2 regions of the Neobacillus sp. NPDC058068 genome follow, and region 2 is predicted to be linked to the other one. Evidence: riboswitches for the same ligand, from Rfam matches in the RefSeq annotation. Region 2 holds a riboswitch; the other holds the start of a gene.

Region 1 (16,093 bases), on a different contig from region 2:
GTTTTATTAGCGCTGATGCATTATTTAACAATTTGTAAGAAGATTGGTGTTTCGATATTTATGAAAGGATTGGTTCAAAAGGCAGCGAATCGATAAAAATTTTCCCATCATGTGTAGGGGTAAGCAAGGTCCTTTCCGTCTAATAGAATGAACAACATTTTACAGAAGGAAAGGTAGGATGAAAATGCTTGAAGGATTTACACAATCTTTTGAAGAATTAGTAAAGGAACATGGGAAAGCCATTTTTAAATATATTTTTTCGTTAGTAAAACATAAAGAACTTGCGGAGGATCTTTATCAGGAGGTTTTACTCTCTGCCTATTTGGCTTACCCCTCCATTAAGGAGAAAAGTAAATATAAAAGCTGGCTTTTTACCATCGCAATTAATAAGTGCCGTGATTATTGGCGGAAAGAAAATAAGTCAAAACATTTTTGGAGGGAAGAAGTATATTCCTATTCCGCTGCATTCGAACCTGCATTTATTCCGGAAGAGGAAGTCTTACATAAATTTTCAGCGGAACAAATGGCTGAAAAGATCAACCTATTGCCCGAAATTTACCGCAATCCTATCTATCTTTATTACTATCAAGATCTATCTTTAGTAGAGATAGCTAGGAAAAGCAATCTGCCCATGTCGACTGTAAAAACAAGAATGAAAAGGGCGAAAGACCGGCTGCGGCCGAAAATGCTGTCACTTGCTTAATGGCTTCCAAAATATTCTTTGAAGAGGGGAAGGTTCACGATGAATGGAAATGTTACAAAAAAGATTCCTGTGCAACTAAAGCAATTTATTTCTAATCAATATTATGAAAGCTATTCTCCCATTGATCATGCGGTCTGGCGGTTTGTAATGAAGCAAAACCATTATTTTTTAAAGGGAATCGCCCATCCTTATTATGTAAATGGGTTAAAGGATTCGGGTATCAAAACGGAATCAATTCCAAAGGTAGCTGACATGAATACGAGTCTGGAAAAAGTCGGCTGGGGGGCTGTGACAATCGATGGGTTAATTCCCGGCTCCGCTTTTTATGGCTTTTTAGCAAATGGCATCCTACCGATTGCGACAGAAATACGAAAGATAGAAAACATTGCCTACACACCGGCACCGGATATGATTCATGAAGCAGCAGGTCACGCTCCGATTTTATTAGATGAATCCTACAGTAAATTTGTGAAAAAAATTGGCGAAATGGGTTCCAAAGCGATTTCAAGTAAGGAAAAGCTGGAAGTATTTAAAGCGGTTCGTCATTTAACAATTGTCGCTGAGGATCCTCATTCGACCGAAGAGCGGGTGAAAGAGGCAGAACGTCAGGTGGCAGTAGCACGCGCAAAGGTAAAGGGTTTATCTGAAGCCGATCAAGTGTCACGGCTGTTTTGGTGGACAGTTGAATACGGCTTAATTGGCGAGCTCATTGATCCAAAAATTTACGGGGCAGGTTTGCTTTCATCGGTAGGCGAGAGCCAAAGCTGTTTAGCGGAGGATGTCCGAAAAATCCCATTTACCGTAGAAGAATGCGTGAGGACCCCATATGATGTCACCAAACCACAGCCACAGTTATTTGTTTGTAAAAACTTTGATGAGCTAGTTTCGGCTATCGATCAATTTGCCGCCACCATGGCATTTCGCAAAGGAGGAACGGAAAGTCTGGAGAAAGCACTGCAGTCCGATAGTGTCGCAACGATTTGTTTTTCTTCTGGCTTACAGGTAACCGGTACGTTAGCGACGATTTTGAAGGACGATGAAGGGGAAGCTGTTTATTTGCGGACAAAAGGACCGACCGCATTATCAGTCGAGAATAAGCAATTGCCGGGGCACGGTACAGAAACCCATCAAAAGGGCTTTGGAACGCCGATTGGCCGCTTAGAAACTGGTATCGTGCTTGAAGATTGCACGAAGGAACAATTACGAGAGTTAGGAATTAACGAAGGAAAGGCAGCTTTGCTTCATTTTGAAAGCGGTGTCATTGTTAAGGGCACAGTCACTGGCATTTTGTCCGGCTCAGCGAAGCCAATCTTAATCTCATTTAAGGATTGTACCGTGACCTATAAGGATCAAGTTCTTTTTGAGCCAGCTTGGGGTACGTTTGATATGGCTGTTGGTGCCGGCATTCCATCTGTATTCGCAGGCGCTTCAGATCCAGACGCTTATTATGAGTTCGAGCCTGCTGAAGAAATTGAAGACAGGGCGGTTCAGAGAAGTTGGAATGAATTAGAGAAGTTGTATGAAGAAGTACGCAACATACGTGAGGGATCGAATTGGAATGAACAAAGTGTATCCCAGGTTAATAGAATTTTAGCCGTCCTCGAGGAAAAATATCAACGCGAATGGCTATTGCGGCTGGAACTGCTAGAAATTTATCAACAGCACAATCCAAGTCATCCTACTATTACCCAGCTAGTAGAAAGGCTGCAAAACACCGACTGGGATCCTTCAGTCCAACAAATGATTCAGCGCGGATTAACCTTATTTTATTATTAAAAATAAAAGGAGCTTGGGAAATGTCCAAGCTCCTTTTAATAATTAATCTCTGCTATTAAGAATCCCAAATATACGCAGGATGCTGATGAATAGATTAATAAAATCTAAATATAAGTTTAAAGCCATTAATGGAACATCTTCAGCTCTAACTCCATAGTGTTTCATCCGGCTAAAATCGAAGAGAACATAGCCGCTAAAAACTAATACACCGATAAAGGAGTATGCAAGCATGGCTGTAGATCCTAGTGGAGAGAAAAAGTTGAAAATCCCAATCGCCACCATAGCAAGCAGGGCTGCAAGCAGGAATCCACTTAAAAATGAGAAATTATGCTTTGATTTTGTTGCGTAAATGGCAATACCCGAAAAGACAACTGTCGTACTGGCAAAGGCCATGGCAACTATATTGGCACCTGCCGTAGCTGAGTAATAAGCTACAATCGGATACAAGGTAATCCCTGAGATAAACGTGAAAATGTAAAGGAATGAATAGGACATTGCTTTTTTACGTCTAAAGAAAAAAGCAGTTAATAGCATGACAAATTCTAGGATAGCTAACGGCATAAATAAACCTTCAGGTACCTTCGTGCCTATCATTGTGCCCAAGAAGGCAATCGCAAGGGATAGAGCAAACGTCCGTAAAACAGAAGGTAAAAATTGAGTCGATGTTGTTTGTGAATACAATTTACTCACCTCAAAAATATTTTCTTATATAAGTTATACGAAGAAGTGGTCAAGATGTTTCATTTTTTCTTAAAATATCTCCTTCTTTTAATAAATCGCGAATCTCGGCTAAAAGCTCTTCACTACGATCCACTTTTGCATCGGATTGAGCAGGTTCCTCTTTCTTCTTAAAACGATTAAGAAACTTCACAAAAAGGAAAATGGAGAAAGAAATAATTAAGAAATCAACAACCGTTTGGATAAATTGGCCGTATTTTAATTTCCCATAGGCTAGATCACTAAAATCTACGACCCCGATGATCATTCCAACCAACGGCATAATAACATCGGCGACAAGGGAAGAAACGATTTTGCCAAATGCGCCGCCAATAACAACCCCGACCGCTAAATCGATGACATTGCCTTTCATGGCAAATTGTTTAAATTCATTCCACAAGAAGGAATCCCCCCAAAATTGTTCTTATTTTCTTAAAAGTATATTGTAGCTTTAACCGAGATAAAAATACAAGCGCTATGTTTTTCCAACAATAGAAAAAAGAGCAGAATTCCTGCTCTTTTATTAGGCTGTAAACTGAAACGACCATTTGCACTGCTCTTAATGAGACTGCGAACTAAAACGCCCAATTACCTGCTCTAAATACGGGTTCAATCTTTCCATCAGCGGTAATTCCGTCGATGTTCATATCCGCTGATCCAATCATGAAATCAACATGGGTGAGACTTTCGTTAAGACCATTCTTCTCCAATTCTTCAGCTGACATTGTCTTGCCGCCCTCAATACAGAAGGCATAGGCGCTTCCGATTGCTAAATGGTTAGAGGCGTTTTCATCAAACAAGGTATTGAAGAAAAGAACGTTGGACTGTGAAATAGGTGAGTCGAAAGGAACAAGCGCTACCTCACCAAGATAATGTGAGCCTTCATCTGTGTCCACCAGACGCTTCAAAATCTCTTCGCCTTCCTCTGCTTTTACGCCAACAATTTTTCCATTTTCAAAGGTAATTGAAAAGCGGTCAATAATATTGCCGCCATAACTTAACGGTTTTGTACTTGCCACCGTACCGTTTACACCTGTTTTCAATGGCACAGTGAAGACTTCCTCAGTCGGCATGTTGGCCATAAACTCAAAACCTTTTTCATTCACACTGCCGGCTCCAACCCAAAGATGTTTTTCCGGAAGCTCAATCGTTAAGTCGGTACCAGGGGCTGTATAATGAAGCTTCTGATAGCGTTTTTCATTTAAATAGTGAACCTTTGCATGAAGGGTTTCATCGTGTTTTCTCCATGCCTCAACTGGATTATCAACGTCGACACGAGTAGCTTTGATAATCGCATCCCAAAGCTTGCTTACTTGGGTTTCAGCAGGTTCATCCGGGAATACCTTAGCAGCCCATGCCGGTGAAGCTGCGGCAATAACGGTCCAGCTGACTTTATCTGACATCGTTGCTTTTCGGTATTTTTTTAACGCCGTGCCAGCCGCTTTATTGAAGTTTGAAATACGTTCAGGATTGACGCCTTTTAATAAATCAGGACTCGAAGATACGACTGACATAAAGGCGGCCCCATTGTCAGCAAGCTCTTCCATTTCTTTGGCACGCCAAACTGGGTACTCTTGGAAGGCCTCATCTGGTGCTAAATCATATTTTGTTCTTGTAACCGTATCGTCGTTCCAGTTGACAACGACATTCTGCGCCCCTGTTTCATAGGCTTTTTTTACAATTAAACGGACAAATTCTGCAGCATCGATGGAGGCATTGATGGCTAACGTTTGACCTGGCTGAACATTAACGCCTACCTTTACGGCCAGCTCAGCATATTTTTCAAGGTTTTTTTGAAATTCACTCATATGTATAATCTCCTTTTTCAGAATCTTCCTATATTGTAGCGTTTTTAATTGGAAAAAGAAACAGGGAGCTAATGTCTTAAAAGAGATAAAAAAAAGTAAAGATTTTCATCTCTACCGTAGCTTACTTCCATATACTTTTATATTAAAATAAACACCTGCTGAAAATAGAACTAAAAATGTAATAATGCCTGACAATGAAGTTGGAGTCATGAACTGTGATAATTCCATTAATTCCACCGTCCTTATAATAGAAACCTTTACAAGGTAATTATAATATTAAAAGGGGTAAATGTGAATAAATTAGTACAATTTTTTGACAATTTTCAAATTGACCTGAAAAATATCTTTAAAGAAAAATAAAAAAGCACTTTGAGTGCTTTTTTACATTTGCGTTCCTACTTTTTGTTTTTCAAATGAATAAAACATTACCCAATATAATCCCGCACTGACCAGAGCAAGAACGGTGAGGACGAAAAATGTCCAGCCATAGCCAATCCAAACCGTCATTGGGATGGAAAGTGGGGCAATTGTGCGCCCCAGTGTATAGCGCAAGCTTGCGGCTGCAAAATATTGTCCCCTCATATGTTCAGGAGCAAGCCTAGAAACGAAGCTTTGCTGCAGCCCTGCCCCCATTAATTCAGCAAACGTGAATACCGCCATCGCGATTATTAACCCCCAAATCCAATGCGTTTGACTGAAAATGACAATTGAAATCGCGTAGACGACCGAGGAGAGAACAAACACGTTTCTTTCATAATATTTTCCCATCCACTTCGTTACAAAAACAGTAAATAGGGCAACAAGGAAGCCATTTTCAGCAAGGACAATTCCAAATGCCTGCTCACCCTTTAGCGTGAACGACCAATTCCCAATGGAAAAGAGGGTTTGATTTTTTACAAAATCCTTAATATAAACTGGAATTAATAAGTCCAATTGCATAAATGTCTGTCCTGCTAAAACCCCCGCTAGGATAAACAACAGGAAGGTTTTATCCTTAATAATGAGCCCATAATCTCGCAGCTGGTTTACTAAGAAGTAATACCACCTTCCGCCGTTGGAAACTGTAGCTGTTTTTTGAATGGGTGCGGTTTCCCGCGTCCATTTCGCCAGGATTAGACCCAGTAATATGCACACTGCACCTGCTACCAGCAACAGCTGAAAGCGATAGTGAACATAAAAAATCGCCCCTAGTATTGGTCCGACTACCACCGCAATATTGATAGATGTATAAAAAATGGCAAACACATTGCTTCGTTCCTTTTCGGGCACAACATCGGCTACCATTGCTTGGCTCGCAGGCCAGTAAAAAGAACCGAACACACCGGCAAATGCAAACGAAACAAAGCCCATCCAAGGGGATTGAAGCCATGGTGAACTGGCGATGGCAAAGGCTAAGAAGGAAAGTCCTTGCCCGATGGAAGAAAGAACCATCATCCGTTTTCGCCCAAAACGATCGGCACAATATCCGCCCATCAGGTTAGCAATCACGGAAAAAACCTGTGAAAAAACTAATAACAACCCTGCTTTATTTTTACCGAACTCTTCCGCAAAATAAATCGTTAAGAACGGAAAAAACATCCAAAAGGTAATATTCATCATCGCTTCCCCAAACAAGCGAACCTTTAAATTTGAATCCCAATCCCTTATCCTCATGTAAAAAATCTCCGTTTCTCTATTTTCATGCTTTTTTATCATACTATCCTAATGGAAAAAAAAACAAGGAAAAAAGCAGACTCACCTTATTTTAAAGGGTTCACTTATCGGTTGGGGGATCAGGCTATGCACCCGAGCTGATAAATAGACGGAAAAATTCCGCTTAATGAGTAATTATTATAAAAAAGAGCTTAAATAGACGGAGAGATTCCGCCTATTGACTTGAAAAATTCAAAAAGGGGGGATTTTGCTTGACATAATCGGAAAATCTCCCCTTATTTACCCCGAAACGAGCTCCATTCAGCATTAAACCGGAAAATCTCCGCTTATTTTACTTTTGCTGGTTACTCGATTAAGGACAAGACATCTTATTTAAAAGTGAGTGAGTTTTATCTCAAAAATCCAAGAGAAACTCATTTTGATATGGGAAAATACTTTGTATTCTTTCAACCTATTTGATATAACAAGAACATAAGTTCGTGATAAAAAGCAAAACAGAAGAAAAAAGCAAAGCTGAAGGCTACGGCCAGATGTATTAGCGGGACCTGTGGTAGCCCACGTAAAGACAATGGGACTTTTTAGCCTATTCTTTCGAAAACACTTGCTTTAGCTATGGGGATATTCATGCTATATTATAGTTCAATGGTTTACTGAAAGGATGTTTAAATACAGTGAAAAAAAGTGTAGTTATAGCCGAAAAACCTTCTGTCGCTCGAGATATAGCACGAGTATTGAATTGTAATAAAAAAGGAAATGGCTATCTTGAAGGCGATAAATATATCGTTACGTGGGCACTTGGCCACCTAGTCACGCTTGCTGACCCAGAAAGTTACGATGCGAAATATAAAACATGGAATTTAGAAGATCTCCCTATGCTGCCTGAGCGTTTGAAATTGACCGTCATTAAGCAGACTGGAAAACAGTTTAATACTGTTAAAAGTCAACTGACTAGAAATGATGTCAATGAAATAATCGTGGCTACAGATGCAGGGAGAGAAGGAGAATTAGTTGCACGTTGGATTATTGATAAAGTAAAAGTCAATAAACCGATTAAACGTCTATGGATCTCATCTGTTACAGATAAAGCTATTAAAGAAGGCTTTGCAAACTTGAAGCCGGGAAAAGCCTATGACAATTTATATGCATCAGCTGTCGCCCGTTCGGAAGCTGACTGGTATATCGGTCTTAATGCAACACGTGCATTAACTACCAGGTTCAATGCACAATTAAACTGTGGTCGTGTACAAACACCTACTGTTGCAATCATTGCAGCCCGTGAGGACGAAATTAGAAACTTCAAAGCACAAACTTATTACGGCATCGAAGCCCAAACAGCAGACCAATTAAAGCTGACTTGGCAAGATGCAAAAGGCAACAGCCGCAGCTTTGACAAAGAGAAACTTGATGCAGTTGTAAAAAAACTTGGCAAGCAAAATGCCAAGGTAACGGAAATTGAAAAAAAGCCGAAGAAGAATTTTTCTCCAGGTCTATATGACTTAACAGAACTACAACGCGATGCGAATAAAATCTTTGGGTACTCCGCTAAGGAAACATTAAATATTATGCAAAAGTTGTACGAGCAGCATAAAGTTTTAACGTATCCCCGGACAGACTCACGGTTTATCTCATCCGATATTGTTCCAACTATACCAGAGCGTCTGAAGGCATGTGGAATTGGTGAATACCGCTTATTAACAAGCAAAATCTTAAAAAAGCCAATTAAGGCATCTAAAGCTTTTGTTGATGACAGCAAGGTATCCGATCACCATGCGATTATTCCGACTGAAGGCTACGTGAACGTTTCAGCGTTTACAGATAAAGAACGGAAAATTTATGACTTGGTTGTAAAACGCTTCTTAGCGGTATTATTCCCCGCATTTGAGTACGAACAATTAACGCTTCGAGCGAGAATCGGTGAGGAAAACTTCGTTGCTAGAGGCAAAACTATTTTATCGCTTGGTTGGAAAGAAGTTTACAATAATCGACTTGACGAAGACGATGAAGGTGATGATCTGAAAGAACAGATTTTACCTCGGATTGAAAAAGGCGATACCTTAAATGTAAAACTAATCGCTCAAACTTCAGGTCAAACGAAGCCGCCTGCCCGCTTTAATGAGGCGACATTACTGTCGGCAATGGAAAATCCAACGAAGTATATGGATACGAAAAATAAACAATTGGCAGACACCTTAAAATCCACGGGTGGGCTTGGTACTGTTGCTACACGCGCGGATATTATTGATAAGCTATTCAATTCATTCCTAATCGAAAAACGAGGCAAAGACATTCATATTACTTCAAAGGGTCGTCAATTGCTGGACTTAGTTCCTGAGGAGCTTAAATCACCGACATTGACAGCCGAGTGGGAACAAAAGCTTGATCAAATTGCACATGGTAAGTTGAAAAAAGAAGTGTTTATTAGCGAAATGAAAAACTACACGAAAGAAATTGTTGCTGAAATTAAAGCAAGCAATAAAAAGTATAAGCACGACAACATCTCTACAAAGAATTGTCCAGACTGTGGAAAACCTATGCTTGAAGTAAACGGAAAAAAGGGTAAAATGCTTGTGTGCCAAGACCGTGAATGTGGACATCGCAAAAATGTTTCTCGAGTCACAAATGCGCGATGCCCGCAATGCCATAAAAAATTGGAGCTTCGCGGCGAAGGGGAAGGACAAATTTTTGTTTGTAAATGCGGGTATAGAGAGAAACTATCTACTTTCGAAGCGCGCCGTAAAAAAGAATCTGCTGGTAAAGTGGATAAACGAACGGTGCAAAAGTATCTGAAAAACCAAAACAAGGAAGAAGAACCAATAAACACAGCTTTAGCAGATGCTTTAAAGAAGTTGAATCTAAAGTAGGGATATTTGGAAACTAAAAAGTTCTTAAAAATTATTGTGAAAAAGTAGGCTTTATATATAAGTTTAGTTGGAGTCTTGTATATAAAGCCTTTTGTAATTCAAAAAGCAAAGACTCCATTTCCCTTTTACATGCTATCCTGCTAAAGTATTATCGTGTTAAAATTCAGAAAATTTAATTGACAGATAAGGTTTTCATCCCATAGAATAATTATTAGAATGAAAGTTAATCGAATGGAATGATAACCGATGAGGCATTTCCAAAAAACAGATCAATATGCGGTAATTTTTATAAAAGAGGCTGGACTCCAAATCTAATCTGATATGGACTCCAGCCTCTTTCTTTGTTGTGATAAAGTGGTAGAGGAGCGGGATAGAAATGATTACACTTACAGGTGGAAGTTTAACATTAGAGCAAATAAAAGCTGTTTTATATCACAGCCAACAGGTCAGCGCATCCGAAAAAAGCATGGAAGCTGTTTCAAAGAGTCGCGAAGCAGTTGAAAGAATAGTTTCAGAAGCAAAAGTAGTTTACGGAATTACCACGGGCTTTGGAAAATTTAGTGATGTTCTCATCGATAAAGATCATGTGCAGGACCTCCAGCTTAACTTAATTCGTTCCCATGCCTGTGGAGTTGGCGACCCGTTTCCTGAGGCTGTGGCAAAAGCAATGGTTCTCCTTCGTGCCAACGCCTTGTTAAAAGGCTATTCCGGGATAAGACCGCTTGTTATTGAAAAACTATTAGATCTAGTAAACCATAACATCATTCCTGTTATTCCGCAGCAAGGGTCACTCGGGGCGAGCGGGGATTTGGCGCCGCTATCACACTTAGCTTTAGTTTTAATCGGCGAAGGTGAAGTATTTTACAAAGGACAGCGGATGGAGGCACTTGACGCACTAGAGCAAGAGGGGATTTTACCTGTCACATTGGAGGCAAAGGAAGGCCTGGCACTCATTAATGGTACCCAGGCGATGACGGCAATGGGGGTTGTCGGCTACCTTGAAGCGGAGCAATTGGCACATGAAAGTGAACTCATCGCGTCGATGACGATTGAAGGGTTAAACGGGATTATTGACGCTTTTGCAGAAGAAGTGCATATAGCAAGGGGCTATAAACAACAGATTGATACTGCGGCAAGAATCCGTCAGTATTTAAGCGACAGTTTGTTAACGACACAGCAAGGGGAGCTTAGGGTTCAGGATGCCTATTCACTTCGCTGTATCCCGCAAGTTCATGGCGCTTCTTGGCAGGTTCTTGATTATGTAAAAGAAAAACTAGAAATTGAAATAAATGCTGCCACTGACAATCCATTAATTTTTGACGATGGTGAAAAAGTCATTTCCGGTGGGAATTTCCATGGTCAGCCGATTGCCTTCGCGATGGACTTTATGAAAATTGGGGTTGCAGAGCTGGCGAATATTTCAGAAAGACGGATTGAGCGATTGGTGAATCCTCAATTAAATGATCTGCCCCCGTTTTTAAGTCCTGAACCAGGCTTGCAATCCGGGGCAATGATTATGCAATATGCCGCGGCTGCTCTTGTATCGGAAAATAAAACACTGGCACATCCAGCAAGCGTTGACTCGATTCCGTCCTCGGCCAATCAAGAGGATCATGTCAGCATGGGAACGATTGCCTCAAGACATGCGTATCAAATTATCCAGAATGCCAGAAGAGTGCTGGCGATTGAGTTGATTTGTGCGATGCAGGCAGTGGAAATCCGCGGGGTCGATAAAATGGCCAGCCATACGAAGCTGTTCTATGAAAAAGGACGCAAGCAGGTGCTTTCAATTAAGCAGGACCGCATCTTCTCGAAAGATATTGAAAAAGCGGCAGAGTGGTTGAAAACGGTTGAGTTTTCGCAATTCATTAGAAGTTTAAATACAGAAAATACAACATACTAAATTCCAAATAAAAGGCGTGAGAAGTTCACGCCTTTTACTCCATTTGTTCCGGCAGCAAACGTGCAGTATCTCCGCGCATATCCTCTTCTTCGACTCTATTTTTAAAGGCTTCGCGGGTTACAAGGAATTCTTCATCCCCAATTGCTTCCTTTACATGTTTTTCAGTTAGACTGTCCTTAGGGAAATTACCAGGATGGTTTTTCTTTTTGTGTTCAAAATGTTCTCCACGTGACATACTAAAGCACTCCTTTCATCTACTCTTATAACATTCCCTATGTGTAGTGAAATAATTACTATTTGTTCTATTATCAGAAGTTATATCATTGGACTTCGAGAATTGTCCAGCTCCAGCGCCCTAGCGGCTAATGTCCTTCGCTCTCCGCCCTACGATAAGTCAACATCGAATCGCCTCCGGCTCTTCGTGTTTCCTTTATCTCAGTTGGAGCGCTCCAGGCCATACGCCGCTGACCAGGGCGCTTGCGCTTTTCTTAGTCCTCACAAAAGAAAAAGCTGTTTGAAAGAGACGATCTAATTAATAGATTTACTCCTCACCAGCTTTTTTAATTGGTTTATCAGGTTTGCACATCCGATCAAGTAGAAAACCAGCAAATACAATAAACGCAATCGGGATTGAAAAATTTAACACATGGATAAGTGTCATAGCATGCTCCACCACCATTATTCTGAATATTAAGTATATTTATAAGTTGTTTATATTATATTCTAAATGACGCAATTTAGACAAATTTTTTGTCGTAAACAATGAAAATAAGCATTAGTATTGCATACCTAGCGGTTTTATCGGCTTTAATCCCCATAGTTTCCATTAATAACCAAGAGGATTTCTAGGATTAATATCTAATAGTTATTAAGTAGGGAATATTATTGCGTTTCTGACATAACTCAATAAGGTTATAGAGGAGTGAGGACTAACAATGATGAAACAAAATGCAATAATTTCAGAAGAAAAAAAACTTCTTTGTATTGGTGGTGCCAACGTGGATTTGAAAATTCAGGCACTGAAACAATTAGAGCTTGGTACTTCGAATCCTGCGATTAGCACGAAATCCAGAGGCGGCGTGGCACGTAATGTCGCGGAAAACTCTGGGCGCCTAGGGCTTAATGCTTCGTTATTAGCCTATATTGGATCCGATACTGAAGGGGAATGGCTGCTGCAAAACACTAATCATTTCGCAGATATAAATTTAACAGAAATAATCGATGGGAAATCCACGGGAACCTATACAGCAGTGCTTGATGAAGAGGGTGAAATGGCTGTCGCTTTTGCCGACATGGCTATATACGATGAGGTTGAAGGCTCCTTTTTTGAAAAAAATTGGACCCATATTCAAAATGCAAAATTGATTCTATTAGATACGAATTTTCCCGCTGAAGTAATCAATGAAGTGATAAATTGCAGTAAAGACGAAGGAATTCCTCTATGTATTGCTACAGTGTCAGCAGCTAAAACGGCTAAATTGCCAGTCTCCTTAGACGGTGTAACTTGGCTGATCGCCAATCAAAAAGAAGCCGAAGCCCTTTCAAAATTAGAAATTACCTCCGAGGGAGATTTCTATCGAGCAGCAGAAATAATTTTAAAAAGCGGGGTCGAGAAAGTAGTTATTACTAGGCAAGAAAAAGGCTTAATTTATTTTACAAACAATGGGGAAGCAGGAGCAATCGTACCTCCAAGTGTTCCGATTGTGGATGTAACAGGAGCAGGGGATGCTCTTATTTCCGGAATCCTATTTGGCTATTTAAAAGGACTTAACACAGAAGACTCCTGCAAAATTGGGGTTTCTTGTTCAATGATTACAGTCCAAACAAGCGAAACCGTCCACCCCGATTTGGACCAGCAAAAATTACTTGAAACATTTCAGAAATACTTCAGCAAAGGGCTTAGCCATCGTTGATAAGAAAAGAGGAGGGAATTCTGACTAGAATTCACCTCCCTTTTTTCTACAGAAATTATAAAAGAAAAGAGTATTTTTGTAGAAACTTGCCACAATTTGTATTAAAAAGAAGTGTGAAAATTCAAAGAAAATGACAAAATATAACACCTTGTTAAAAAAGAACTAGATATAATGAGGACATCAATTGTATTTATGAAAAAAGGCCTAGTTATTTGTTATTGAGTTAGGTAATCGGTGATGCACTGGGGAGAATAGAATCAGAAAAAGGCAAACCTGTTGAAAGGCAGGGACGCAAAGCCTAGGGTCTAAGGCAGGCGGAACGCTTGCTATGATGGCCGGGATGCCTGAAATACGAATTGTATTTTAGGGGTGAGGATATTGGTTATTACAGAAAAAGAGGTTGATGTTATCGATCAGGAATGGATGACCCTCATATTAGAAGCGAAGGAGCTTGGACTAACCATCGAAGAGGTTCGTGACTTCTTTAATCAACATGGTAGATTAGAGCTAATCACGAATAACAACTGAGTAATTACATAAAAAAGAAAAGCATCCTGCAAAAATATTTGTAGAATGCTTTTTTTCTTGTATACTATTCGTCATTATTTTGTTTGTTCCGCCATTTATTAAATTCAAGGTAATCACGAAATTGTTCTTTTGAAACACCAGAATTCATTGCCTCTTTGACTAGGTTCATCCAATCGCTGTCTAATTGATTCTTATCAATTTGTTCATGGATTAAATGTTCAATGGGAATATTTAATACTGCAGCAATTTTTTCAAGAAATTGAATAGATGGATTCTTTTGCAGGTTTCTTTCAAGAGAACTTAAATAAGATTTTGCAACGCCCGCCTGTTCAGCAAGTTCGGATAGTGACATTTTCTTTTCTGAGCGGAATTTTTTTACGCGGTCACCAATCATTGATTCTCACACACCTAATTATTATTGTTGTTATTGTTGATATATTAATTCTACCAAAAAGAATAAGAAAGTACCATATAAAGAACGGCGTAATATTACCAAATAATGAACATTGAAAAATATTGTTCAAAGCTTTTAAAGCAAGATAGAAATTTTGAAAAAATGCTAGGTTAGCGTTACTATTAAAAGTGTTGCCATAGTCTAAAGTATAATTTTAACGTGGAAAATGTTCTAAGAAGAACAATATGGTTCATTATACATAATATTAAATCAAAAAGGCAGGGAATAATATGATTGTCCTTAAATCACAACGAGAAATTGAAGCCATGCAGAAGGCAGGAGAAATACTGGCAGCCTGTCATAAAGAAATTGCAAAATTAATTAAGCCAGGTGTTACAACGTGGGAGATTGAAGAATTTGTTGATGAATTTCTAAGACAGAAGGGAGCAACTCCAGAACAGAAAGGCTATCGAGGCTATGAATATGCAACGTGCGCGAGTATTAATGATGAAATTTGTCATGGCTTTCCTAGGAAGGAGCCTTTAAAAGAGGGCGACATTGTCACGATTGATATGGTTGTCAAATACAATGGTGCTTTAGCTGATTCTGCTTGGTCCTATGCCGTTGGCCAGGTCTCCAAGGAAACAGATCATTTATTAAAAGTGACAAAGGAAGCTCTTTACAAGGGAATTGAACAGGCGGTAGTGGGTAATCGCATAGGTGATATTGGCCACGCGATTCAAAAATACGTTGAAAGTGAAGGACTAACAGTTGTAAGAGACTTTATCGGTCATGGGATTGGCGCGGTGATTCACGAGAAACCGGATGTTCCGCATTATGGGCTACCTGGTAAAGGGGCAAGAATTAAAGAAGGAATGGTTTTTACAATTGAACCGATGGTCAATGTCGGCTGGTACCAAACAAAAATGGATGATAACGGCTGGACAGCACGTACGCTTGATGGTAAATATTCAGCACAATATGAGCATACGCTCGCGATTACGAAAGACGGTCCAATTATCCTAACGGATCAAAAATAGGCAAAAAACCCGTTATTCAAAATAATAACGGGTTTTTACTTATTTTTTCCTTAAACTACCTAGCTCTTCCACCAATGCCTGCATTTCATTAGGGCTAAAAGAATTTTTCCTTAGGACCATCTCATAAATTTCCTTTAATTCCTCGTACATTTCTTCATCAAAGTGAGACGGTTTGATTGCCCCGAGGTTGAGGACCTTTAACTTTTCCTTTATTTGTTCAATCATATATTCGACATTTTCAACAGATTTTTGAGATAAATTCATTTCGGCCACCCTTTCCGAATTAATATTCTCATCTTTTCATGTTAAAAAGCATCTGTCAATACAAACATACTATGAATAAGGGGCTTTATATTTCCGGCAGAACGTAATTAAAAGTTTGGACGGGCTTGCAAAAGGGAATTGATATAAAGCAAAATAAAGATGAGCTTATTTTGGTATCATTTTCATTGGAGAAAGATTAATGATAATTATGAGTGTGGAAGGAGAGTTTAAGATGACGAAGAAAAATCAATTCTGGAAGGGAATGCTAATCGGTGCGATCGCAGGCGGAGCAATCAGCCTTTTAGATAAACAAACCAGGCAGGCAATGAAGGAAAACGTTCAAAAAACATCCAGCAAGGTTTCCGATGTTCTATGTAATCCTAGAGAAATAACCGATAAGGTAAAGGAAACTGCGGCCAAAATCAAAACAACCGCACAGCAGGTAAAGGAAGATATTTCCTACATAACAAATAAGGTTGATGAAATACGCGAGCTGACACCGCAAGTGACTGATATCATAAAAGAAACAAAAG
Region 2 (16,093 bases):
GTTTCTTGGAAAAAAGCTTTGATAATGGTGAATGACCTTTTTTCGCTTTCTTGGAACTCGGACTATTACCGCCGGAAATTATTTCGGCCATTTTAAAGACACCCTTGGCCACCTCTGATTTTGCATGCTTCATTACAAATGGAACACCTAAATTAATCGACTGCGAACAAATTTGAAAATCATTTGGGATATAAATAGGATTGGGTTCTGCTAATATTTTTGCTGCATCCATGGCCTTAATCACACTGTCCATATTTGCTCGATTAACTATAACCTTAACCCTTGACCTTAGCCCTAGCAGGTCGAGAGTTTCAAGGTAGAGCTTCGTATTTTTTAAGGCAGCCATCTCCAAATTCGTTACTACAAGGACTTGGTCGGCTCTTTCAAGAATTCTTAGTGATTGCTCATGTAAACCAACAGGCGTGTCAACAACCACGTAATCATGTTGGGAGATCATTACATCTAAAATTTTATTAACTGCTTCATTCGTAATTAAGTCGGCAAATTCCGGGCGTTCAGGTGCTGAAAGGACTCTTACGCCGCTTTCATGTACAGCTAAATAATTATTGAGACTAGGGCCATCGAGTGACTTTAGAACTTCCAACACTTCTTTAATAGTTAAGGAGAATTTCAAATCCATGGCAAGGTTAACGTCACCGAATTGAAAATCACCATCCAAAACACTAACAGTAAAGTTTTTTTTCATTAACGCTACTGCTAAATTAACGGTTAAGGTAGTACGACCAATCCCGCCTTTTGGGCTGCAAACAGCTATTATTTTTCCACCGCGGGGGTTACTATTCATTTGTTCGGTTTGCATTTCAACTGGGCTTGTCATGAATCGTCACCTTCCAAAAACTTTACTGTTTTTTGAGCTTTTTATTCTCTTATTAATGGCCGTTTATTCAGAATAAAATGAATTTTCCCCTCTTCTTTTGCATTAACAAGCTTCATGGCATCTTCCGGCTTTAATTCTAATGTTATCGAACTGTATTCTGTATATGGCTCTTTTGTATCTTCAGGCGTCAGCATTTTTCTGCCTACCGCTAGGACCCGTGCCTGCTTCAGCAAAATTGTCGATTGGGATACAGGATTATTCGCTGGATCCATCGTTATTTTCGAAAAAATAACATCTACTTCGTCTTCTGGTTCAATCAGGTTTGTAACCGATTGATTAATATCAACTCCGATTGAAATTGCCCGGTAGCCTTCCTTTACCTTTCTGGAAACATAGACTCCTTCTTCCTTCTCAGTGCCAAGCCGATGCGAAAGCACCGGCTCGCCTTTTTCAATCATCGAGTTGGCAAGCTTTCCTTCTGCTTCCGGAATTGTTTTGACTCCTTCCGGCAGGACACTATTTTCTGGCATTTGCACAATTTCAAGCTTAGATGATGAAATCTTTTCATTCTTTTCGATTCTTTCTTTCGCTATTACTACACCTACCGTTTGAATAGCAGCTGTCTTTTCTGTCTTCATTTGCTTTGTATATTGGAAAAACAAAAAGGTTGTAATGATCCCCATAATAAGTGATAGCATTAAGACCATTTTTGATTTCATATTGCCTCACCTACTCCGTTAGTCGTATGCTGTATGCTCCCTTGTCCTTTGCCCCCTCAACAAATGAGCCTTCCCCTGCTCTTTTGATAAAGACTCCCGTAATAGAGGTATCATTTGTACTCATGGGCGTTGTGATATAAAAATAGGCAAAACCTGTGACCTGTATTTGTTTCATTTGACCACCGGTATAGTTATAAGGTTTATAAACAAGAATAAGAATAATCCTCGAGCAATTGCGGAGACTATAATCACCCGGAGGCTGGGAGCAGCCATTGACCCGCTGATTAATCACATCTCTCGTTTTTCCGGCGATATTACCTGTTTCTGTATTTATTATAGAATTGATGCTAATTTCAGATTGATAGCCATCACGTAAGTTTTGTTCATATGTCTTTGCCCCTGGGCCGCCAAGTGCTAAGATTCCAAAATTCCCTGACTGCGAATCTGATGAGTCAACCTTTAATTTATATTCTTTATAGTATTCTAGTGGAATACTTTCATCAATTCCTAACGGCGCCGCCCCGATTGACTTCCCAATCGCATTCAATCCGGCAGCAGCACGAGCCTTTACACTCACTTTTTCTATGCCGAACAGGCGGGCAAATGTAAGATTCACTGGTTTCGTTAACGTTAGCGCCAGTTTTTCTCCCATCTTAATATCTAGCTTCGACAAAGCGGTTGTGTCCTTATGGGCATTTAAGATTGTTTGAACCGTACCGGTCACCTTTTGCTCAGTGGATGTAAGTTCCTGCGCTCCTGAAAGAACGGCAGCATTGGCTTCTTTTTGCAATTGGCTTTTTTTCATGTAGAGTAAACTGCCATCTAAGGCTAAGCCCGCTATGAACAAGATAACCATTAAGGAGATTGCACCAAAGAAAAGGGTATTTCCTTGCTCTTCCTTTCCGATTTTTTTTATTACCTGAAGCACTATATTCACCCCTTATTCAACGCGAATCGTTGAATCCGTTTCAATCAAAAATTTTGAAGGGAAAAGCTTTGAAACAAACGGTGTATAAAATTGAAAAGGATAGCGCAGCGTTACTTTGACATAATCCCCCGATTTCCTGATTGTATCTTTTGGCGCTATATCCACCTGCAATTTGGTCGTGTCGCCTAAATGAACATAGTTATGGGCGAAGGAAGAGATGGCTGTGTCCTTTTTACCTAAACCGCCAAGGCGAACGGTTTCCTGCGCAGCCATATGCAAATGGGCATAGGAGTACGTTAATCTGCCAAAATCTAGAATTCCAACTAAAATTAATAAAAATATCGGAAGTAATAGCGCTGTTTCAACGAGCGACTGACCCCGTTCATCCCTTTTCATAATGGGAGGACCCCAGGAAATAGAAATTGAAAAAACGCACCTGCTGCGATTGCCACACCGTAGGGAAATGTTGTTTTATCTTCAAAAAGGGAAAGCCGCATTCCATGTCTGAGACCTTGAAAAAAGTACAGGATTCGTGTAATGAAGCCTTTTCGAAATAGGAGGACAAAAATAGCGATAATCCCGCCTGCTAGTGCCATATAAATGGAGGCCATTAACACAAATCCAATCCCTTTTATACCGCCAATAACCGCAAGAAGCTTTACATCACCTGCCCCCATGCCGCCAAGAAGATAGGGGATTAATAAAATCCCTAAACCAACCGCTGTTCCTAGCAATGCCCCTGATAGCCCATGTAATCCTCCTGTTACAACGTGGAGAATGATGGCCGCAAATAAAAACGGAAATAATACAGCATTGTAGATTTTTCGTTCCCTAAGATCGGTAATGACACATACGATTAACAGAACGATTAATAAACTAGAACTCCACAAAATGCCCTCTCCTTTCAAGAAAAGAGCCTCACGTTTGGTTTGAACGCAAGGCTGTATAATACTTTATTTCCAACTTATTTCTATATGGATCAGCTGCCAGCTTCAGTGCCAGCTCCTGAAATAGCAGTGACTGCTCTATTAAACAAAGCTGTGATTTCTGTGCGCATTGTTATAAGGACCGCTACAACCCCAACTGCAATTAGTCCTAACACTAACCCATACTCAGTCATCCCTTGTCCTTGTTCTTCAGTTAATAAAGCTTTCATTTTTTTCATCATTTGTCAAAACCCCTTTTCATTTAGTAGTTAAATAATTTCCGATTTTTGTTCCTGTTTCGCGTATCGTTCCTGCTGGCAGTTCCAATACGGACTGTGCTTTTCTATGAAACTTCCCGACTTTTGCAGGCTTTACCGTTTCGTCTAATCCTACAATTTCAAACTCTTTGCTTAAGTAAATAACATCGATGGAATAGTTCATGAAGTAGGTATGAATGGATTGGCAGGGTTGGATTAACAAGCCGTGTCCTGCTGGCAAGCTTTTCGAAAACATCAGCCCTTTTAATCGTTTAAAAAAGGTGTCCGCTGCTGTAACCTGGCTGGCCAGTTCCGCTCCGTTTGTCAGATTCACGACTTTCAATGATTTTCACCTCCGTGTAATAGAAATAACCCCGCCTTTACCGAAAGGGGGGTTAATAAACATAGAACATCCATGAGCACATAGGCATACAGCTATGCAGACAAAAGAATATCTAATATGAAACACCCTGATCTTTCGGTAACTGGCTGGCGTAGTGCCTTCGCACCTTAGCCCCTGTAGCTTTGCGTCACTGATTTTCATCAGCTTTGCCTTTATCGAGATTCAGTGTTTGTTTTTCCGACTGATCTCTTACTCACATAATAGTACGTTTTAACCCTATCGAATATCCTACTAATTTATCATTCTGTGTCGAAATTACTAGGTAATTAGACTTATTTTTAGTTTATTGTCCTAATTAATTACGAAAATAGTGTGAATATAACTATTTTTCATGGAAATATTGGCAATATTTCTGGGGATTTTCAACTAAAATAGGCGAATGAATCACATTACATTCGCCCATACATAGGATGTAAAGAGAAATAATCATAAAGGGTGTTGCTCATGCCAGCGATAGTTGGAGTTGCACAGGTCATTACACTTGGAAATAGTTCTGTTTTCCACATTGGCGATGTCTATAAAATAATGCCATTTGCTACGGCTAAAACATTCTCAGGGGCTGGTTCCTTTAACACTGGTGATCAAGTAGATGTTAGTAACAGAGTAAGTTCAACGAATACATCAGATCCGGATGTCATTGATCAAAACAATTTCCTTAATATGTAATAAATGGGTGGTCTAACATGAATTTTTATATCCAGCAGTCCATTCAAATAAATTCTATAAAAATTGGCGGTATAACCAATTCCTCTGTCCTGCAAATCGGGAGTGCTGGAATGATCAAGCCTCATGCCCATCTATATAATACGGGGGGCTTCACAAAACCGGCACCTCCCGGAATAAAACCAGGGGGGCAAATCACGGGTGAAATACAGGGGCAATTATTAGCACCATCAGTACCATTACAGGCACCAGTCAGATAAGACCAAAAACGTAAGCACCACTCAGATAATCGGAAAACCTTGTCCGGCTTATGAACTTGTGGAAAATCAGCAAATCCAAATGTGTTGCTGCATATAGTTAGAACACAAGCAGAAAAGGCGATTCGCAGACGAGGTGATTTACGTGTATCAGGATGTTTACCAATACCTTCAATGGCTGCAGATGTATATTCAAGCACAAGAAAAGAGGATTGCGGTTTTAGAACAAACAATTCAAAAGTTACAGGGTGATTTGAAACAGATAAGTGAAAAGCCAACCATTCATGTAGATACAATTGAATATAAATTTGATCAATTGAAGGTCGAGACCCTTGAAGGTACGTTAAATATTGGCTTAAATCCTAACGACTTATCCGGTATTGAGGACTTTGCCGTACAAAATCAATCAATAAAAACCCCATTCCCTCCTAAAGAACAAATGCGATTATCAATGGAAATTGAAGAGAGCATTCATGAATATTTAGAAACAGACTTACCACAAATCGTTGCTGAAACGCAGAGGAACTTGGCCATTCCGCCAAACGAATCCTATCTATCCTTTATAAAGGAAGATATTATCAAACAACTTCCTAATAGGATTGACTATCATCTAAAAGCGAATAGTGCCAATGCAGCATCGGCTAATCAGACCAGCCCCATCGAGAAAAGAGTTATTGAAGCAATTAAGCTGGAAATTCAACATGGTGTACGGGCCTTTTTAAATAATTTACCTGAGAATGTGAAAGGAATGAAGATGGAATGAATTTTGAAGTTTATAACCGTGTCCTCCATGTCGATCATATAGATATCTTGGCGGTTGCGAGCTCCTCCGTATTTATGATTGGAGATACGGAAACAATTCAACTGACAGCCGCATTTGATACACCGCCAGAGTCTTTAATAATTGGACCTTTTGTCCCATTAGAACGGGATGTGACCCCTGGTTATGCTGACCCGAACCTCTAGTGTCGACAGCCTGCAAGTAAAGGAGGTAGCATTTTGCTCCGTTATTCAATTAGGAGATTCCTGCATCATTAATGGCTTCTCTAGAGCACTTGCAGTGCAAAGGGAAGCAGAAATATTCTTCGGAGACGAAGGAAACTTTCCTTCCTATCCAATCTTTAAAAGGCAGCTGCCATTGCCGCCCATCACTGAAAAAATTTCTATCGTACGACATAATCTAAATCCGATTATAAAAGTTAATAATATTAAGGTCACTGCCGTTTCTTCCTCAGCGATATTACATGTCGGCAACAGCAAACATATTTCAATGGAAGCAAGAGTTAAGCATATCCGTCAACTTCTGCTAGAAGGGCATGAACAGGATATAGGATAAACGCATATGTTACTGTAAATTAATTTCCCAGGCAGTTCAAAATTGTAAAGGATGTTTATGATGCCAGCGATAATCGGTCCAGTTCAAATTGTTAATGTAGGCGGAGGAATTATTCAATTCGGGGATACCGTTTATATCTCACCAAAGAGCAGCACGAAAACTTTTGCCGGCTCTGGTGGATTTAACACCGGTGGACTAATCGTCACAAATTCCGGTTTGAGCGGTACCAATGTACTTGATACAAACGTAATTGACCAGCCTATAGCCGGTAACAATTAAAAAATGACATAAACCTCACCGGTCTATGTCATTTTTTTATGGAACAGGGGCGGAGGGCCGCAATTATTCCACTTTTAATATATGGGCCCCATCAAAGAAAAATAAATATTTTTCAGTGACTTTTCGTTTCCAAATTTGTTCGATTGCCTTTGTATATAAATTGATTTGGAGCCTGTATCTGTCTTCAAGAATTGGTTTAGCTTGCTCAAAACCACCTTTGAATCGGTCCGTTATTCCATCTGATTTATAATCGATCAATACTAAACCATTTTCATCCACAAGAATGCAGTCAATAATCCCTTGGACAAAAACGGATTCTTCTTCCCCATTCCAGGCTGGATAAACTTCATGGGCAGGTAATGAAAGTGTAAATGGAATCTCCCGATGGATGGCTTTGGCTTGAAAATATCTTTGCCCTAAATGGGAGTTGAAAAATTGAACAATCAATTTGCTGTCAATGACTTCAGCCTGCTCAGGGGTTAACAATTCATTTTGGACCATCCACATTAACTGTTCGTTAATCGTTTCTTCACTAACTCTCTTTGTCAAATCGACATGCTGCATCACCATATGCATGGCCGTTCCCCGCTCTGCAGGGCTTAAAGATTTCTCCTGCATGAACTTAGGCCGTTTGCTGATTGACTTTTTAAAGCTGCGAACTAGCTCAGTCCCACTTTGCTCGTCAACCATTTCCCTTTGGCGCTTCATTTCGGAAACCGATTGTTTGGAGCGGTGGGACGCAGCACTTGAAAAAGAATATTCCCATGTCAGCTGTTCCTTTATTTCAGTGGCGAAAACAGATGCTGCCTGGACCGTTTGTCCTTTTTGGACCCGCTCCAAGAATTGGCCGTCTTCCTCTTCCAACCCCATTTCTTGTATTTGGATTTCTTCTGCATTCATTAAAGAAATTTTCCAGGAGGAAGGATGTCTAGTGATTTCTTTCGGGACAAACATATTAGTCTCTCCTGCCAACCTTAAATCTGTGCAATCGTGATGGCGGATAAGCGCTGGGCCAACCCAGTCGATATAGCTCATTGCCGACGCTCGCTCATAATCCTTTAACAACCATTCCGTATTGGATGAAACGTCATTCCACTGGTCGATTTTTTTCATGGCATCCTTTAATGTCGCTGTCATGTACAGCTTTTCTTTAGCCCTTGTCATGGCCACATATAAAACGCGCATTTCCTCGGCAAGCATTTCCATTTTTTTCTTTCGCTTAAAGGCAAGCTGTGGCAGCGATGGATAGGAAATCCGCTTTTCTGCATTTACATACTTGGCCGCAAATCCGTATTCTTTATCGAGCATATATGGTTTACGAATATCAGCCATATTAAAGTTCCTCGCCATTCCCGCAATAAACACAATGGGAAATTCCAGTCCTTTACTACTGTGAATGGTCATAATCCGGACCACATCCTCCTGTTCGCCAAGAGCCCTTGCGGCCCCGAGATCATCTCCTCTTTCAGTCATCCGTTCAATAAAGCGTAAAAAGCGAAAAAGCCCCCGGAATGAGGTTTGTTCATATTGCCGCGCCCTATCATATAAGGCTCTTAAATTAGCCTGACGCTGCTTTCCACCTGGCAGGCCACCTGCAAAATCATAGAACTGTGTATCCCGGTAAAGCTGCCAAATAAGCTCAGACAGCGCCCCTTGACGTGCAATGCCCCGCCACTCTTTTAGTAAGTCATAAAACTGGCGGACCTTTTCATAAAACACCTCTGTGTTTTCGGCCGACTTGTTCCTGCAAAAGGAAGAAACTGCCTCCCAAAATGAACCTCGCTTTTGATGAATGCGAATTTTTGCCAGTTCCTCCTCGTTCAAACCAACGATAGGGGAACGGAGTACAGACGCTAACGGAATGTCCTGGTAGGGATTATCAATAACGCGGAGAAGCGCCATCATTACCGCTACTTCCGTAGCTTCAAAATAACCAGTTGATAGGTTGGCATAAATCGGAATTCCTTGCTGCTTGAACTCTTCCATGATTTGCGGCGCCCACGTCATCGAACGAAGCAGAATCACTACATCCCGATACATCATCGCCCTGCTGGACTTCGTTTTTGTATTATAAACCGGTGCTCCCTTCGCAACCAGCTCTTTAATTTTCGCCGCCATTACTCTTGCTTCCAATTGGGACTGCTCAAGATCAGCTGCATCAAACTCGGCAGGCAGCTCCGCTTCTGACTCTGTTTCACTGTCTGGTAGTGTTTCCTTTGTTTCAGCCTTTTGATCAATCAGCATGAGCTCTATCGGAAACAACTCATTCTCAGGATATGGGGCGCCATTTCGTAATTCGGCCGCCTCATCGTAATTAATTTCGCCGACCTTGACACCCATGATTTGTTTGAATAAATAATTGGTGCCATCAAGAACTTCTTTGCGGCTTCTGAAATTACGCGCTAAATCGATTCGGAGTCCTGATGCCTCACCGTCCACTCTAAAGCGGCTATACTTTCCTAAAAAAAGATTGGGCTCAGCTAATCGGAAACGATAGATCGATTGCTTAACATCTCCGACCATGAACAGGTTGCCATTCTGCTCTTCTTCTTTCGTTACCAGCCGTAAAATCGTTTCCTGCACCATATTTACGTCCTGATACTCATCACAATAAACTTCATTAAAATGACTTTTATAGGCAAGAGCAGCTGCAGATGGAAGAAATTCTCCTTCAGCTGAAATTTCTTCTGTCAATATGTCCAAACAGTAATGCTCCAAATCCGAATAATCAACAAGCCCTTTTTCTCTTTTTACCTTTTCAAAACGGACGGAAAATTCTTTCACAAGATGAACAAGTGTTTCGACCAATGGGCGCATTTCTGCCAAATCCCGTAAAAAGCTTTCTGGTTTTCGGGAAAAGAGTTCGTCCTTAATGTCTTGGATTTTTTTCTTTGCTTTATCGCGGAGCTTTTGAGCTTTCTCAGATAAATCTTTGTCATACTGGTCCTTCTTCAGCGGTTTCGCCCTTGAAAAAGACCAGGTTTGCATTGCTTGATACAGCGTCGCCCAGGAGTCCCGCTGTGCCATTAATAATGTATCAATGACGCATAAATCATCCGAAAAATTTTCCGCTCTTGGTGCCGGTCCGTTTGGAAGCTTCGTTACCTCCAAACCTCTGTTAATCATTTCCTTAGCTGCTTCAAGCTGCAATTTAACATCAAATAGAAGCGACTGAATAAAGGGAAGGTCCTCTACATTTGTCATTTCCCCCACATCATACATCGATACAACTTCATGTAAATACTTGTCTGGCAGCGGACTTGAACGAGCAAAATCGTAGATTGAGCGAACGATATCCTGTAAGGCAGCGTCACTTCGATCACTGGTAAACGAATCTACTAAGTTGAAAAATGACTCATTATCTTTTTTTCCATATTCTTCTTCAAACAACTCATCGATTACTTCATCCCTAATTAACTGCGCCTCTGTTTCATCGGCGATGCGGAATCCGGGATCAACGTCGATTAAGTAATAATATTTACGAATGACCTCCATACAAAAGGAGTGAAGCGTCGAAATCGATGCTTTATTCAATAAACCAAGCTGTTTTCTTAAATGCCGGGATCCTGGATCTTGATCAATAGCCTTTTCTAAAGCTTCACCAATTCGGTGGCGCATTTCTGCTGCTGAAGCGTTCGTAAATGTCACGATTAACAGTTCATCAACATCAACTGGGGATTCAACAGAAAGAATTTTTTGGATAATCCGTTCCACAAGGACAGCGGTTTTTCCCGAACCTGCAGCAGCAGCGACAAGGATATCTTTATCCCTTGCCATAATCGCTTTCCATTGGTCGTCTGTCCAATTGGCACCTTCCGGCATGGGTGGAATGATGAAATTACTCATTTTCGCTTACCTCGCTTCTAATTCGCTCCAAAACAGCTTCCTTCGATTGCGGAGTGAGAATCCTGTATTGATTATTTTCAAGCGATTCATCAAATTGGCATACCGATTTATAGGCACAAAACTTACATGGAGTTTTATCCTTCAGCTTATAAGGTGTGATGCCAACTTGACCTTCGATAATCGCATTGCCTGTTTTTTGATATAAATTACGGACATGATGTCTTAGATCAGCAAACTCATCCATGCTTGCGACTTTTGACTTCTTCGATAAATTCCCATCTTTCTTTATTCCGGCTGCAATAATTTGCGAATCTCCGGATTCAAGTGATTGATCCATGAGCTGAATGACATTTTGATCGCTTAGCATCAGCCCATTCATTTTAAACTTTTTCATCATTTCGTTTTCAATTTCATCATTTGTCAGCATTTTGGAAGCGTTGATAAATGGATTATGGACGTGAAAATAAAGGACTCCTGCCGGGCTTGCTTTCATTTCCACTAATTCATTGGAGTGGGTGACCACAATATCAAGATAGGTTAACATTTGCAATGCAAGCCCATAATACACTTCACTTAAATTGACATCCTTTTCACTTGATTTATAATCGATGACCCGCAAATAAACACTGTCGTCTTCAGCTTTCGCCTGGTCGACTCTGTCTATCCTCCCGGCCAATTCCATTCTCTTGCCATTCTTCAATGTGAAGGATAACGGCGGCAGCTTTCCATTTGGTCCAAAGCCAAGTTCCAAACCAATTGGCGAGAATCCACTTACCTTTGCATGCTCACTCAAGACGACGGAAGCTCGGGTAATGATTTGCTCTAATTTGCGTTTAATATAATGATGGCGTTCTGAGCTCAGTAATATTTCGTGCTGCAGTTTGGGTGCTAAAGTCTTAACCGCTTCTTTAGAAAGGTCTTCACATTGTTTCTTTGTTAATCCTGCCCAGGACATCTTTTGTTCGTTTACAATATCAGCAATCTGCTTTAAGGCTGCATGAAATAACTCGCCAATATCAGGTGCCTCTAAGCGGAAAATTTGCCGTTCACGAAGCTTCAGGCCATGCTGAGCAAAATGAGAAAAGGCGCAGGAGTTATATAATTCCATTCTAGAAACACTTGCCTGGATGGTCTCCCCATATAAGTCATTCGCTATTTCTTCCGAAAGAGGGATGGTCCTGTTGGAATAAAACAGGCTGGAAAATACCTTTTGAGCCTTGTTTTTCCAGGTACCCTCAAGATAATAGTTATACACATCCCACCACAAATCAGAAATTGGATAGTTCCGCTTTTTCAATTGGAGCTGGGCATTGAGGTAGGACAAAGCGGTCGTAAAATTCGATATAAAGCTTAGCTGACCTTTTTCAGGCAGTTCAGCAGGATCTGTTACATAGAAAAGTTCGCTTGCGTCTGGAAACATGTCTTTTAACCGTTTAATGTACGAAGAAGGAATTAATGCCTTTCCTTCATCATTAGCGAGTGGATAACTGACATAAAGCGTATCAGATGGTGCCGTAAAGGCTTTGTAAGCCAGGAAATTTTCATCAAGCAGACGGGTACGGCTGCTTGGAGCGACATTAATCCCGGCAGCTAAAAGCATTTCTCTATCTTCATCTGCCAATATTCCTTCATCAGAAATTTTCGCAGGCAATACACCTTCATTGACCCCAGCGACGAAAACAATTTTCATTTCATTTAGCCTTGATTTTTCTAAATCGCCAATCAAGACCTGGTCAAGTGCTGGTGGAATGAGGGAAAAATGCATTGATTCAAATCCTGCCTCTAGAATAGCGGCAAATGATTTTAACGTAATTTGCTCGTCACCAAGTATTTCGACATATTGGTCAAGCAAATCAATGACAGCATTCCACACTTGTTCGTGCTCACGCATCCGAACAAGATTGCCCTTTTCTTCGGCAGCTGCTTTCCAGTTTTCAAGCTTTTCCGGAATATCTAATTCTTCTAAATATAAATAAACAGCTTCGCACAGCTTTTGACCACAGTCTGCTTTTTTCAACCGTCTCGACAGCCGCAAAATCGGTGCTGTAACCATTAGCTTTAATTCATTTAATTCTTGTTCTATCCCTTTTTCTGCATCTGTTTGGACATTTGCCTCTAATTCTAGTCCTCGAACGCGCCGATAAATCCAACGGTCCTTTTTCGTCCATTTACTTCCGTTGATTCCGTAAGCAAGACAATAGTTTTCCAGCCTGTCCATCTTCTCACGCATTTTATTGGGATTTTCCTGCAAAGGATATAGCAGGTCTGTTTTGATAGCTCGAAAAACAGGTTCATAGCGCCAGTAAGAATTAATTACTTCAAGACTTGAGCGAATCAATTCAATAAGAGGATGATTCAGCATCGTTCGTTTTTGATCGATAAAATAGGGAATCTGATAATCAGCGAAAACCGGCTCAACGATTTCATGATAATCGCCGCCATTTCTAATTAACAAGGCGATATCTCTGTAGCGGTACCCCTTTGTCCGGACTATTTGACGAATTTCGCGGGCAATTCCTTCAATCTCAGCTCTTCGATTGACTGCCTGACTAATATGAATAGCTGTCTCCCCATGAAAGGCAGCTACTGGCCGCACATCAAATCTTTCCTCTAAATAAAGTAAAGAAGGCTGATTCCATTTTTTTTGCTCTCGTAAGATTACTGGTTGATCGATTTCGATACCCGCAGATTTTGCCAATTCATAAATGGTGTAACACGTTTCGCTTGCAGCCCGGAACAAATCAAGTTCGTCCGGTGCCGTCTCGAAGGCCAGACGGTCTGTCGTCATGGCGATGGACACACTTTTACAATGTTTCATTAATTCCACCATCACTCGATATTCCTGCGGTGAAAAATGATAAAAACCATCAATATAGATTTCTGCCTCTTTTAAGTATGCGGAGGCTGTAATTTTCTCGGCTAAGAGTCGAAAATAATCTTCTGAATCAATGTATTTGCCAAAAATCTCATCTTCAAACTGTTGATAGATTATTTCTAAATCAGATAATTTATCTTGTAACGCTTTGGAATTTACTGCCTCCTGTGTCAGCTCCTCGGGTGTAATACAATACCGTTTAAATTCGGTGATCATTTGTTCTATTTGCTGGACGAAGCCATTTTTATCGGCAGCCCGTTGAAAAAGCTTTAACTGCTCTTTCTTTTCGTCAATTATTTTACGAATTAACATACTCATCCCGACACTGCTTAAATGTAAGCGGCTAATCCCGCCTGTCTCCTGCAAAATTCTCCATGCTAAACGGGAAAAACTAAATACCTGTGCTCGAATCATCCCGCCAACGCTTGAGTCTGTTGCTAATCGGTATTCTGATAGAAACGTCATTTGTTCCGGCACGAGATAAATAAGCGGTGTTCCTTCTGGGTCTTTGATTAGCCTTTTTTTTATTTCATCAAGAAACATCGCTGTTTTACCGCTTCCTGACCGTCCAATTACCATTCTTAATGACATTAACTAACCCCGCTTTCCTCATTCCTATGTATCTCTTATTCTACCATAAAATGAGCACAGGCGTTTGGATAACACAGGAACAGAATCAAACCAAATATGGAAAAACTTTTTAATAAAAGGCTGTGTTAAAAGGGAATGTTGATTTCCGTTCCAGGCGCTTCGCTTTCCGCGGGGCGGGCGGTGAGCCTCCTCGGCGCTAAAGCGCCTGCGGGGTCTCACCTGTCCCGCTGCTCCCGCAGGAGTCTCGCGCCTTCCACTCCAATCAACATTGTGTTCAAAATCAACAATGTTCTTTAACAAAGCCCAATAAAAAAAACACGATTTTTTGTAATCGTGCTCCAATTTAAAAATGAATATTCATTTCATTTAGCGGCCAGTAACGCAAGTCCACTTTTCCAACAACCTGAGCAGTAGCAATGAATCCGAATTGGCGGCTGTCCCAGCTGCCTAATCGATTATCGCCAAGCACAAATAATTTCCCATCTGGCACCATATTTTCTCCGGTAAGTTCCTTCAAGCTGAAATCACCTGTTATCTTAACTCCTTGTGCTTTTTGTTTATAAACATTTAAGAATGGCTCTTCATACTTATGCCCATTAATGTATAACTCATCGTTTCGATATTCAATTTTATCCCCTGGAAGACCAATTATCCGTTTGACAAAATCTTCTTTCGCATTTGCGTGAAACACAATGACATCAAAGCGATTCAACTCGCCTACTTGGTAACCAAGCTTATTGACCACCAGCTTATTTCCATCCTGCAAGGTCGGCATCATTGATTCGCCTTCTACTACATAGTTGGAAAAGAAAAAGGTACGAATAAACGCAAAAATAATAATTCCAATCGCAAATGCCTTAACCCATTCCATGCCTTCCTTTTTCCATTCAATTTTCATTGAAGCGCCTCCGTTTCTCCTTTTCTTTGTTTCTATCTATTTCTTCATTATGGTCATTTTCTATAGTCTTATTCATTCTTCCTTCAATTCTTTTGCCAACAAACCAAAGAATGAGAATAACAATTAATACCAGAACGGTCCGGTAGGGCTGAGTAATCAGTGAACGAATATCATAACCAATAAAGCTCATCGTAAAAATCATCACCATTTTCCCGATGCACACGGCCAGCATATATTGGGCCGTTCTTATTTTCGAAAGACCGACAACAATGTTTACGACTGCTGACGGTGTAAATGGAAAACAAAGCAGTAAAAAGAGGGGGCCAAATCCATGGCGTTCTACCCAGTCCGTCAGCCTTCGGACCTTCGGGTGCTTGGATAAAAAAATCAATACCCTTCCTTGTCCATATTTTCTAATGAGCATAAAAACCAAGAATGCGCCCAAACACGCTCCCAGCCATGAATATAAAAATCCGAGCCAAAGTCCAAAGGCATTTGCATTGGCCGTTACAAATATAAACAACGGGAGAAACGGCAAAAATGCTTCAATGACGATAAGCAAGATGCCCGGTATCGGACCTAAGGCTCGATATTCCTGTATGAGACTCATAATATTTTCAAGTGTAAACCAATCTTTTAATGCTTCAAAGTCCATCCGAATCTCCTTACATTTTCTTTAGTTGGTTTGAACGATGTTACTCGGTAATAAATTGATGCAGTGCCTCTTTGTTTTTTTCGACATCAATATCCAAAACGGCTCCTTCCCCTTGTATTCGCGGCTCCGTAAAGCTATTTTCGACCGGAATCCTAAGTGTAGCCATTGTGCCTCTATTACTAGAAAGGAAGTCCTTACCCATAAATAATGCATCTGCAGTATCGATATTTGTATTTACGTATGGGCTGAGGACACCAATTAATTTGGGGAGTTTGGCAATCGTTTTAAATCCGCTTAATTGCTCTCTAATCGCTTTAACTGCTTTTTGCTGACGTTCTACCCTTCCAAAATCGCTCATGGCATCATACCGGAAGCGTACATAGCCAAGCATTTGCGTGCCATTCAATCTTTGCAGACCGGGCTCTAACGTCATATAAATATTTTTCTCCATCTTTTTCTCTACATTTATTTCGACGCCATCCGGGAAAGCCTCGTCAATCAGCTGGACAAAGCCATCAAAATCGACAATTGCATAATATTGCAGATCGATATCAAAATTCTGTTTAATTGTCTTCCTTATTAATTCCGGCCCGCCGCGGGCAAAGGCCGAATTGATTTTATG

Evidence for each region. A riboswitch is a leader RNA that binds a small molecule or an ion and turns the genes downstream of it on or off. The one in region 2 is predicted to bind cyclic di-GMP.
Region 1: it holds a riboswitch for cyclic di-GMP, as region 2 does, so the genes downstream of both, ACFVSW_RS15240 (anti-repressor SinI family protein) here and ACFVSW_RS03925 (DUF192 domain-containing protein) in region 2, are expected to answer to the same signal.

Annotation. Positions count from the first base shown of each region.
Region 1 is NZ_JBHVSI010000012.1:50,077-66,169, forward strand. It holds gene ACFVSW_RS15185 (polysaccharide biosynthesis protein) at 1-96, shown strand, start outside; gene ACFVSW_RS15190 (RNA polymerase sigma factor) at 179-703, shown strand; gene ACFVSW_RS15195 (aromatic amino acid hydroxylase) at 743-2,479, shown strand; gene ACFVSW_RS15200 (Bax inhibitor-1/YccA family protein) at 2,522-3,160, opposite strand; gene mscL (large-conductance mechanosensitive channel protein MscL) at 3,210-3,596, opposite strand; gene ACFVSW_RS15210 (aminopeptidase) at 3,772-5,004, opposite strand; gene ACFVSW_RS15215 (MDR family MFS transporter) at 5,386-6,657, opposite strand; gene ACFVSW_RS15220 (DNA topoisomerase III) at 7,329-9,518, shown strand; gene hutH (histidine ammonia-lyase) at 9,895-11,421, shown strand; gene ACFVSW_RS15230 (hypothetical protein) at 11,456-11,656, opposite strand; gene ACFVSW_RS15235 (carbohydrate kinase family protein) at 12,357-13,334, shown strand; cyclic di-GMP riboswitch class I at 13,591-13,682, shown strand; gene ACFVSW_RS15240 (anti-repressor SinI family protein) at 13,713-13,862, shown strand; gene ACFVSW_RS15245 (helix-turn-helix domain-containing protein) at 13,927-14,256, opposite strand; gene map (type I methionyl aminopeptidase) at 14,547-15,296, shown strand; gene ACFVSW_RS15255 (DUF1128 domain-containing protein) at 15,336-15,560, opposite strand; gene ACFVSW_RS15260 (YtxH domain-containing protein) at 15,793-16,093, shown strand, end outside.
Region 2 is NZ_JBHVSI010000002.1:325,476-341,568, forward strand. It holds gene ACFVSW_RS03895 (CpaE/TadZ family protein) at 1-838, opposite strand, end outside; gene cpaB (Flp pilus assembly protein CpaB) at 880-1,557, opposite strand; gene ACFVSW_RS03905 (pilus assembly protein TadG-related protein) at 1,568-2,485, opposite strand; gene ACFVSW_RS03910 (TadE/TadG family type IV pilus assembly protein) at 2,498-2,881, opposite strand; gene ACFVSW_RS03915 (A24 family peptidase) at 2,878-3,375, opposite strand; gene ACFVSW_RS03920 (Flp family type IVb pilin) at 3,465-3,653, opposite strand; gene ACFVSW_RS03925 (DUF192 domain-containing protein) at 3,670-4,002, opposite strand; cyclic di-GMP riboswitch class I at 4,146-4,232, opposite strand; gene ACFVSW_RS03930 (spore germination protein) at 4,516-4,737, shown strand; gene ACFVSW_RS03935 (spore germination protein GerPB) at 4,755-4,994, shown strand; gene gerPC (spore germination protein GerPC) at 5,137-5,754, shown strand; gene ACFVSW_RS03945 (spore gernimation protein GerPD) at 5,751-5,957, shown strand; gene ACFVSW_RS03950 (spore germination protein GerPE) at 5,938-6,327, shown strand; gene ACFVSW_RS03955 (spore germination protein) at 6,388-6,606, shown strand; gene addA (helicase-exonuclease AddAB subunit AddA) at 6,670-10,452, opposite strand; gene addB (helicase-exonuclease AddAB subunit AddB) at 10,445-13,918, opposite strand; gene lepB (signal peptidase I) at 14,262-14,816, opposite strand; gene ACFVSW_RS03975 (TVP38/TMEM64 family protein) at 14,806-15,471, opposite strand; gene ACFVSW_RS03980 (LCP family protein) at 15,512-16,093, opposite strand, start outside.